Regions from separate parts of the Aquamicrobium sp. NLF2-7 genome, predicted to be linked through region 2. Evidence: predicted binding sites of a transcription regulator. Region 2 holds the regulator's gene; the other holds the start of a gene.
The links. Region 2 encodes PhoB, which activates phosphate uptake and scavenging genes when phosphate is short. Its sites were predicted from a motif close to TGTCATNNANCTGTCAT; they were not measured.
Positions count from the first base shown of each region.

Region 1: the regulator PhoB is predicted to act here: its motif matches at 1,920-1,936, upstream of MIC97_RS03595 (LTA synthase family protein).

Region 1 is NZ_JAKSED010000001.1:716,334-721,320, reverse strand. Features, by position in the region: gene MIC97_RS03595 (LTA synthase family protein) at 1-1,851, opposite strand, end outside; gene fabD (ACP S-malonyltransferase) at 2,147-3,088, shown strand; gene fabG (3-oxoacyl-[acyl-carrier-protein] reductase) at 3,130-3,867, shown strand; gene MIC97_RS03580 (acyl carrier protein) at 4,048-4,284, shown strand; gene fabF (beta-ketoacyl-ACP synthase II) at 4,313-4,987, shown strand, end outside.
Region 2 is NZ_JAKSED010000001.1:1,708,827-1,713,813, reverse strand. Features, by position in the region: gene pstA (phosphate ABC transporter permease PstA) at 1-70, shown strand, start outside; gene pstB (phosphate ABC transporter ATP-binding protein PstB) at 87-908, shown strand; gene phoU (phosphate signaling complex protein PhoU) at 947-1,654, shown strand; gene phoB (phosphate regulon transcriptional regulator PhoB) at 1,677-2,366, shown strand; gene MIC97_RS08415 (ROK family protein) at 2,353-3,618, opposite strand; gene xylF (D-xylose ABC transporter substrate-binding protein) at 3,869-4,909, shown strand.

The DNA of each region.
Region 1 (4,987 bases), 990 kb from region 2:
GATCGTTTCGGGGAAGAAGTCCGGCGCCGCGCGGTGCTTTCCGAACATCATGTCATACTGAAGGTAACGGAAATCGCGGATCGAGGGATCGATCTGCTTCTGCCTTGCCCAGTCGGGCGTCGGCTCTCCATCTGCACTGAGCAGCAGCGAGCGCTCCACCACGCTGTAGCGCTGATGCAGATCGCCCAGAAAGCCCGTGTAGTAAGGATGGCTTATCCCGGCTGTCCTGAATACGTGCAGCGGCAGAAAGGCGGGACTGACGCCACCGACATCTTCAACGCTGCCGCTGCGATTCGACCAGATGACCAAGGGAGTCGAGCGGTGGAGGCGCATGTTTTCGGGCGCATCCCGGCGCGGCGCAACATTGGTCTTCAGGAACCCGGTTTCCACGTAAACGGGCCCCAGAGGCGGCAGATGGTCGCCAAAGAAGGCGATCACCGTCGGACGGTCGCGCTTGCTGGCCCAGTCGATCAGGCGCTGCAACTCGCGGTCGGAATCGGCCGCGCCTTCCGCAAAGCTCGCCAGTGACGCGCGCGCCCAGTCGCTTGTTTCAGCCTGAACGCTGTGGGTGGCATTGCCGTAGCGATTCGGCTCGTAGGGGCCGTGATTCTGGAGGCTCACGGAAAACAGGAAGAGAGGCCTTTCGGCGGCATCTGCCGCGGCGATGATCTCGTCCGTCATCGATTCGTCGGAAACAAGCGGGCCGCGCTTCGCTATGGTCGCCATCGTCTTTTCGGAGCGGAATTCGTCGAAGCCGAACGCCTTGTAGACATTGGAGCGGTTCCAGAACCAGTCCGTGCCGGGATGGATGGCCAGTGTCTGATAGCCTTCCGAGCGCAGGAAGGTTGCCATGGAAGGCAGCGGCTTGCGCACATATTGCTGGTAGGGAATGCTGCCTGCCGGCAGGAAGGCGTTGGAAAATCCTGTCAGCGCCTCGAATTCCACATTGGCGGTCATGCCGCCGAATTCCGGCGAAAACATTTCGCCCGATTGCAGCGCGCGGGTGGAAGCGATCGGATCGGGCGTGATGGTGACGCCGGGCAATTTGCCGGCATCCCAGAACGATTCGCTCATCACCATGATGATGTCTGGCTGTTCCACCGGCAGTGCGGTGTCGACCGCAGGCTTTGGCAGCGAATCGATCGCCTTGTCGGAAAAGCCGGCCGGAGCTGTGACGTGGGCCATCGGCACATTGAGCGCGAAGGCGAGGGTAAAGCCGTTGTTGGCGTAATTTTCCTTCTGGTCCCACATCATCGGGATGATCCTGAGACGGTCGCGGGTCCAGGAGAACGTCGCGTAGTCCATCAGCGAGACGAAGAAGGCGAGCGCCGGCAGAGCCAGTAAGAGGCGCGCGGCGCGGCCCCTGTAGCTCATGCGCGGTATGCGGCGTTGCACATAACGCCACGCATAGAGCAGGGCGGTTATCGTCAGAACAAGCCCCAGCACCAGCGCCACGCCGGTCCATGGCCGTTCACCGACCAGAAGGGGCAGCAGCTCGAAGATCTGGCGGGCAAAGAGAATATCCGTCGGAAACAGCGGATCGCCAAGATAGAGCGACTTCTGGTAGCCGATGAAGGCAAGGGTGAGCGTTATCGGCGCAACGGTCAGCAATCCGAGCCAGGCGCGGCCAAGAATGGCGTCCAGTCCGAGCAGAAGGAGCGCAAACACAAGAACCGTGGTCCAGCCGGGCTTGTATGGTTGCGTAAAGAAGGCAACCGCACCTGCGAAATCGCCACGGAAAATCCATTCGATGGCAAAAACAAGCAGGGCTGAAGCAAGGACCATCAGCACCGCATGACGGGCACTTGCGTTCAGCGCCGAACGGTTGCTGCCGGACGCCGTGGCATCCATGCGTGCTGCCTGTTCAGCAAATTCTGGTTTGCGTTTCACCAACTCACAACTTTCCCATTGAATGCCAGCGTCATAGAACTGTCATGCATATGTCACGAAAAGCTATTGCGTGTGGCAAAAATGGGAATAGCCGACGAAAGAATCGTGTTCGTTTTTAACGATATGTGATCCCTTTCCCGCTCCGTCGGATAAAGAGCCATTCCTGCTTCAAAAGCCCGGCAGAAGGGGTGCGGGCTTGACTTGCCTTGCTTCAATGCGTCACACGCGGGATTAAGAGCACAAACCGAGGCTGATCATGGCAATAGCATTCACGTTCCCGGGGCAGGGCAGTCAGACCGTGGGCATGGGCAAGGAACTTGCCGACGCTTACCCCGAAGCGCGCAGGGTGTTCGAGGAAGTGGACGAGGCGCTGGGCGAGAAGCTTTCGGCGCTGATCTTCGAGGGACCCGAAGAAACGCTGACCCTGACAGCCAATGCCCAGCCGGCCCTGATGGCAGTGTCGCTTGCCGCCATGCGGGCTCTGGAATCAAAAGGTTTTTCCCTGCAGGAAAAGGTCGCCTATGTGGCCGGCCATTCGCTTGGGGAGTATTCGGCGCTTGCCGCCGCCGGCTTCGTTTCCATCGCCGATGCGGCACGCCTGCTGCGTATTCGCGGCAATGCCATGCAGGCAGCCGTGCCGGCGGGCGAGGGCGCCATGGCCGCCATCATCGGACTGGAGCAGGCGGATGTGGAAGCTGCCTGCACGGAAGCCGCGCAAGGTGAGGTCTGCCAGATCGCCAATGACAATGGCGGTGGCCAGCTCGTTATTTCGGGCAGCAAGGCGGCCGTGGAGCGCGGAGCGGCACTGTGCACGGCCAAGGGCGCCAAGCGCGCGCTGATGCTGCAGGTTTCCGCGCCGTTCCACAGCGCATTGATGGGCCCGGCTGCGGATGCGATGCGCGAAGCGCTGGCGGCTGTGGCACGACATGCTCCGGTGGTTCCGGTGGTGTCGAACGTCTCCGTGCAGCCCGCCACCGACACTGATCTCATCACTGCGCGCCTCGTCGAGCAGGTGACGGGCAGGGTGCGCTGGCGCGAAACGGTAGAGTGGTTTGGCGCGAATGGCGTCACCACGCTTTATGAAATTGGCGCTGGAAAGGTGCTTTCCGGGCTTGCGCGCCGTATAAATCGCGATATCGCTGTCAGTTCCGTCGGGACGCCGGCCGATATCGAGGCGGCGCTTGCCGCTCTCGGCTGATCACGGACTGATCGCTGCTGGCGACGTTTATGGAGGCAGGAATGTTTGATCTGACAGGCCGCAAGGCGCTGGTAACGGGTGCGACGGGCGGAATCGGCGAGGCGATCGCCCGCGTGCTTCACGCGCAGGGCGCCGTTGTCGGCCTGCACGGCACGCGCGTCGAAAAACTTGAAACGCTGGCCGGTGAGCTTGGCGAGCGCGTAAAGCTCTTTCCGGCTAACCTGTCCGATGCCAGCGAGGTCAAGGAGCTCGGCCAGAAAGCTGAAGCAGAACTCGAAGGCGTGGATATCCTCGTCAACAATGCCGGCATCACCCGCGACGGCCTGTTCGTGCGCATGAGCGATGCCGACTGGGATGACGTTATCAACGTCAATCTCTCCGCCGTTTTCCGCCTCACCCGAGAGCTGACCCATCCGATGATGCGCCGCCGCCATGGCCGCATCATCAACATCAGCTCCGTCGTCGGCATTACCGGAAATCCGGGCCAGGCCAACTATTGCGCCTCGAAGGCGGGCATCATCGGCTTCTCCAAGTCGCTGGCGCAGGAGATCGCAACCCGCAACATCACGGTCAACTGCGTTGCGCCGGGCTTCATCGAATCGGCGATGACCGACAAGCTCAACGACAAGCAGAAAGAGACCATCATGTCGGCCATCCCGGCCCGGCGTATGGGAACGGGCGACGAAGTCGCCTCCGCAGTTGCTTATCTCGCCTCGAATGAGGCCGCCTACGTCACCGGCCAGACGATTCATGTGAATGGCGGCATGGCGATGATCTAGGGACAGCTGGCTTTTCGCCTTGGATATGCGGGGAATTTCGTGTAATGCGGCCCGCAATTCCAAGGCTCTTGCCGGAATTGGCCTGCTTCACTGTGTTTCTTGCAGGACCATCTTTCAACTTGATTAGCGTCATGACGACCGCTAACGAAGACAGACCAACCTGAAGACGAGGATGCCCAAATGAGTGACACCGCAGAGCGCGTCAAGAAGATCGTTATCGAGCATCTCGGCGTTGACGCCGACAAGGTGACGGAGCAGGCCAGCTTCATCGACGATCTGGGCGCAGACAGCCTCGACACGGTCGAGCTCGTCATGGCATTCGAGGAAGAGTTCGGGGTCGAAATCCCGGATGACGCCGCCGAGACGATCCTGACCGTCGGCGATGCCGTCAAGTTTATCGACAAGGCCTCTGCCTGATCCTTTCAGGCGGATATTGATTTCAGACATGCGGCGCGTTGTCGTTACGGGTCTTGGCCTGCTTTCGCCTTTCGGAATGGGTTACGAGCACGGATGGAAGGAACTTCTCTCCGCCCGCAGTGCAGCCCGCCGTGTGACCGAATTTGAAGTGGACGATCTTGCCTGCAAGATCGCCCACATCATTCCCCGTGGTGACGGGACGAACGGTACCTTCAATCCCGAATCCGTTCTCGAAGCCAAGGAACTGCGCAAGATCGGTGAGTTCATCCTGTACGGGATCGCGGCTGCCGACGAAGCGCTGAAGGATTCCGGCTGGGAGCCGAAGACCGAGGAGGAGCGTTGCGCCTCAGGCGTCATGATCGGCTCCGGCATCGGCGGCATCGAAGGCATTGCCGAGAATTCCATCATATTGAAGGAGCGCGGTCCGCGCCGTATCAGCCCCTTCTTCATTCCCGGCCAGATCATCAATCTGGTGTCCGGGCAGGTTTCCATCCGGCACGGCTTCAAGGGCCCCAACCACGCAGTGGTGACGGCATGCTCGACCGGCGCGCACGCCATTGGCGACGCCGCACGGCTGATCATGTTCGGCGATGCGGATGTGATGCTGGCAGGTGGCGCCGAAGCGCCGGTTAACCGCCTTTCTCTGGCGGGTTTCGCAGCTTGCCGTGCCCTTTCAACCGAACGCAATGACACGCCTGAACAG
Region 2 (4,987 bases):
CCTGCTTTTCCTTGCCGCGATGAACCTGGCCGCGATCCTGCTGCGCCGGCGCTTCGAACGGCGCTGGTAATTAAGGAACAAAGATCGTGAACATTATGAGCGAAGCAACTCTGGAAAATGCCGTGAACGCCAAGGTGGCCGCCGTCAACGAACCCATCAAGATGCGGGGCGAGAAGGTCGGCGTCTTCTATGGCGACAAGCAGGCCCTGTTCGATGTGGATCTTCTGGTCCGCCAGAATCAGGTGACGGCGCTGATCGGCCCCTCGGGCTGCGGCAAGTCCACCTTCCTGCGCTGCCTGAACCGCATGAACGACACCATCGACAATGCGCGGGTGGTGGGCAAGATCACGCTCGACGGCGAGGATATCTACGACCGCGACATCGACGTGGTGGAACTGCGTTCGCGCGTGGGCATGGTGTTCCAGAAACCGAACCCGTTCCCGAAGTCGATCTATGAGAATGTCGCCTATGGCCCGCGCATTCACGGTCTTGCCCGCAGCAAGGCCGACATGGATGCGGTGGTGGAATCGAGCCTGAAGCGCGCCGGCCTCTTCAACGAGGTCAAGGATCGTCTGCATGATGCCGGCACCGGTCTTTCCGGTGGTCAGCAGCAGCGCCTGTGCATTGCGCGCGCCATCGCCGTGTCGCCTGAAGTGATCCTGATGGACGAGCCCTGCTCGGCGCTCGATCCGATCGCCACCGCACGCGTCGAGGAACTGATCGACGAGCTGCGCGAGAACTACACCATCGTCATCGTCACCCACTCCATGCAGCAGGCGGCGCGCGTCTCTCAACGCACGGCCATGTTCCATCTCGGCAATCTCGTCGAGGAAGGCCCGACCGAGAAGATGTTCACCAACCCCGACGACAAGCGCACGCAGGACTACATCACCGGCCGGTTCGGCTGAGTGTTACTGCGGCCATTCCAACAGACGAGGAACGTATAATGGGTGCTCATACGGTGACCGCCTTCGACGACGATCTTGGCGAGATCGAAGGGCTGGTGCGTGACATGGTCAGCCTGGCCGGGTCCATGGTCGATGAGGCGACACAGAGCCTGATCGTGCCGGACAATGCGCTGGCCCAGCGCGTCATCTCCGAGGATGCGGTGATGGACGAGTTGCAGCGTCGCCTGGACGACCGCGCCATCACGCTGATCGGCAAGCGCCAGCCGATGGCGCAGGACCTGCGTGCCATCGTGGGCGCGATCCGCATGGCCGGCGATCTCGAACGCATCGGCGATCTGGCCAAGAACATCGCCAAGCGCGTCGATGCGGTGGGTCAGTCGAGCGTGCCGCGCGCCTTCGCCCGCTCCATCGAAGACATGTCCGAACTGGTTCTTGAGCAGGTACAGGGCGTCATTGACGAATATGGCGCGCGCAACCCGGAAGGGCTGGTGCGGCTGCGCGACGAGGACGAGCTGGTCGACGTTAAATACACCTCTGTGTTCCGCGAACTGCTGACCTACATGATGGAGGACGCGCGCAACATCACGGCCTGCACGCATTTGCTTTTCTGTGCGAAGAACCTGGAGCGCATTGGCGACCACGTGACCAATATTGCCGAAAATGCCTATTATGTGCTGACCGGCGAGCAGTTGCCGGCTCACCGTCCCAAGCAGGACGAGACTGGCATACCGGCACCTGCGGTTTGAAGCAGGATCGAGGAGACGAAGCATGATCGCACCCCGCATCATGGTGGTTGAGGACGAAGAGCCGTTGGGCGTGCTTCTGCGCTACAACCTCGAAGCCGAAGGCTATCAGGTCGAGATCGTCACGCGCGGTGACGAGGCCGAGTTGCGGCTGCAGGAAAACGTGCCGGACCTTCTGGTGCTCGACTGGATGGTTCCGGCGATCTCAGGCATCGAATTGTGCCGGCGCCTGCGCATGCGCGAGCAGACCGAACGGCTGCCCATCATCATGCTGACGGCGCGCGGCGAGGAAAGCGACCGGGTGCGCGGCCTTTCCACCGGCGCCGACGACTATCTGGTCAAGCCCTTCTCCATGCCGGAGCTGGTGGCGCGGGTGAAGGCGCTTCTGCGTCGCGCCAAGCCCGAGGTGCTGTCCTCTGTACTCAAGGTGGGAGACATCGTGCTCGACCGCGAGCAGCACCGCGTCTACCGCAAGAAGAGCGAGATCCGGCTGGGGCCGACCGAGTTCCGCCTGCTCGAATTCATGATGCAGCATCCCGGCCGCGTCTTCTCGCGCGGACAGTTGCTCGACAATGTCTGGGGCGAGACGATCTACATCGACGAACGCACAGTGGATGTGCATGTCGGGCGGTTGCGCAAGGCGGTCAACACCGGCCGCATGCCCGACGTGATCCGCACCGTTCGCGGCTCAGGCTACGCGATCAGGGAAGAGTGACGGGCAGGGAAGAGTGACGCGCGGCCGGGCCGTCCTGCAGGGACCGCCCGCCGGCAAAAATCCTGTCATCGACGTAAGTCAGCGCGCGCATGGCACAGCCTTCGCGCAGCAGGGCGATCTGATCCGGCTCGATGCTGAAGCTGATCGAGCCGGAATGCTGGCCGCCGGCAGTGCGTGCGATGGCATCGCGCAGGGCCGGTTCGATCAGGTCGAAGGCTGCCGCGTTGAGGCCGACCAATGCCACCGGGGCAGGGTCGATGAGCGCAAACAGGCTGCCGAGGCCGAAGCCGAGCGCTTCGCCTGCGATGCGGAACGCCTCGCGCTCGCGTCCTTCATGGTCCCGGGCAGCGTCCGCCAGCGCCCGCATCTCCGTTTCCCCAATATCGCCCCGGGGTTCCTCGTTCTGGTCATGGCCGGCGGCGCTGCGCCAGATGGCGTAGCTTCCTGCATAGGCTTCTATGCATCCGCGCCGCCCGCAACGGCACAGCGCCCCGTCCGGCCGGTGGACCATGTGCCCGAATTCGACGCCTGAGGAATGGGTGCCGGTGAACATTTCGCCCTTGAGCACCAGCCCCATGCCGATGCCGTGCGAGAGCAATATGGCGATGAAATCGTCGCGATAGCGGGCCGGATCGCGCCAGCGCAGCGCCTCGGCCATCATGTTGCAGTCGTTCTCCACCGTTACGGGAACAGAGAATTCCGCTTCCAGAATGTCGGTGAAGGGGATGTCCGTGTGCGGGGTGATCGGAGACCACAGCATGGAACGCGCTTCCGCGTCGGTGATGCCCTGAACCGCGAACACGATACGCAATGGCGGGCCAGCCTTTGCGGCGGGGTGAGCAAGGCATCGTTGAAGCACTGCCACACATTCGCCGATCAGCGCCTCGCGGGAGAGGGCGCGCGTGTCGAGCCGCAACTGCTCTTCGTCCAGAACAGCTCCCGAATAATCGAGCCGGACGGCGGAGAGGGTGTTGAGGGACAGCATCAGCGTCACCACGCTGGCTGCTGCGGGGTCGAGTTCGAGCCCGATCTGGGGCCTTCCGCGTCTGAGGGCAGGGGCATCATCCTGTCGGGCCTCGGCCAGAATGCCCTCGGCGATGAGGTCCGCGGAAATAGCGGAGATGGTGGAATGGCTGAGACCCGTGATAGTCGTGATTTCGGTGCGGGAAACCTGTCCACCACGCCGCGCGGCCGCAATCACCATGGCGCGGTTGCGCCGGCGCAGATCGTCGTGCCGCATGCCAACAGTCATTACCTGTACTCTTCCTCCCTGCGTGCCGACGCTGCATAGCAGGCCGTGAACTTTGTCAGAAGCGGCGAAGGCTGTCATTATTTAATTCGGGTTTCGAAATAATTCACGGATGGTCAGAAAATCCGTTGACACGGTCAGGTCGTTGCGCCACATTTTTTCGAGGCTCGAAAAAAGTCCTTGCCCGACTTGTTCACCGGCATGGCTTGTTCACGGGTCATAACGTCGCGCCCATGGGCGCAGGGAGGAAATCATGAGGAATTTTACGGCTGCCATTCTGGCGGGTGTCGCCTTGTCTCTGACGCTTCCCCTCGCCGCACAGGCGAAGGACAAGGTCATCGGCGTGTCCTGGTCGAATTTCCAGGAAGAGCGCTGGAAGACCGACGAAGCGGCGATGAAGGCCGCGATCGAGGCGGCGGGCGACAAGTACATATCGGCTGACGCGCAATCGTCCGCCTCCAAGCAGCTCACCGACGTCGAAAGCCTGATCAGCCAGGGCGCCAATGCGCTCATCATTCTGGCGCAGGATGCCTCGGCCATCGGTCCGGCCGTTCAGAAGGCGCTCGACGAGGGCATTCCGGTCGTCGGCTATGACCGCCTGATCGAGAACAGCGACGTTTTCTATCTCACCTTCGACAACAAGGAAGTGGGCCGCATGCAGGCCCGCGAGGTGTTCAAGCTGAAGCCGGAAGGCAACTATGTCTTCATCAAGGGCTCCGGTGCCGATCCCAATGCCGACTTCCTGTTCTCCGGGCAGGTCGAGGTGCTGAAGGAAGCGCTGGATTCCGGCGCGATCAAGAATGTCGGCGAGGCCTATACCGATGGCTGGCTGCCGGCCAATGCCCAGAAGAACATGGAGCAGTTCCTGACCGCCAACGACAACAAGGTTGATGCGGTGGTGGCCTCCAATGATGGCACTGCCGGTGGCGCGATCGCCGCACTTCAGGCGCAGGGCCTTGCCGGCTCGGTGCCGGTTTCGGGTCAGGATGGCGACCATGCCGCGCTGAACCGCATCGCGCTGGGCACCCAGACCGTGTCGGTGTGGAAGGATGCGCGCGAGCTTGGCAAAAACGCCGCGCAGATCGCCAGCGAACTGGCCGACGGCAAGGAAATGACCGCCATCGCCAATGTGCAGGACTTCACCACGCCCGGCGGCAATACGGTCAAGTCCGTGTTCCTGACGCCGATTGCGATCACCAGGGACAATCTCAACGTCGTCATCGATGCCGGCTGGATCACCAAGGATGCGGTTTGCACGGGCGTTGCGGCAGGCAGTGTCGCTGCCTGCGACTGAGCTGTCCAGTTTACGGGAAGCGTTGGGGTGCCTGCGCTTCCCGCAGGATATGGCTGTCTGCCGTGCCGTGCCCGGCAT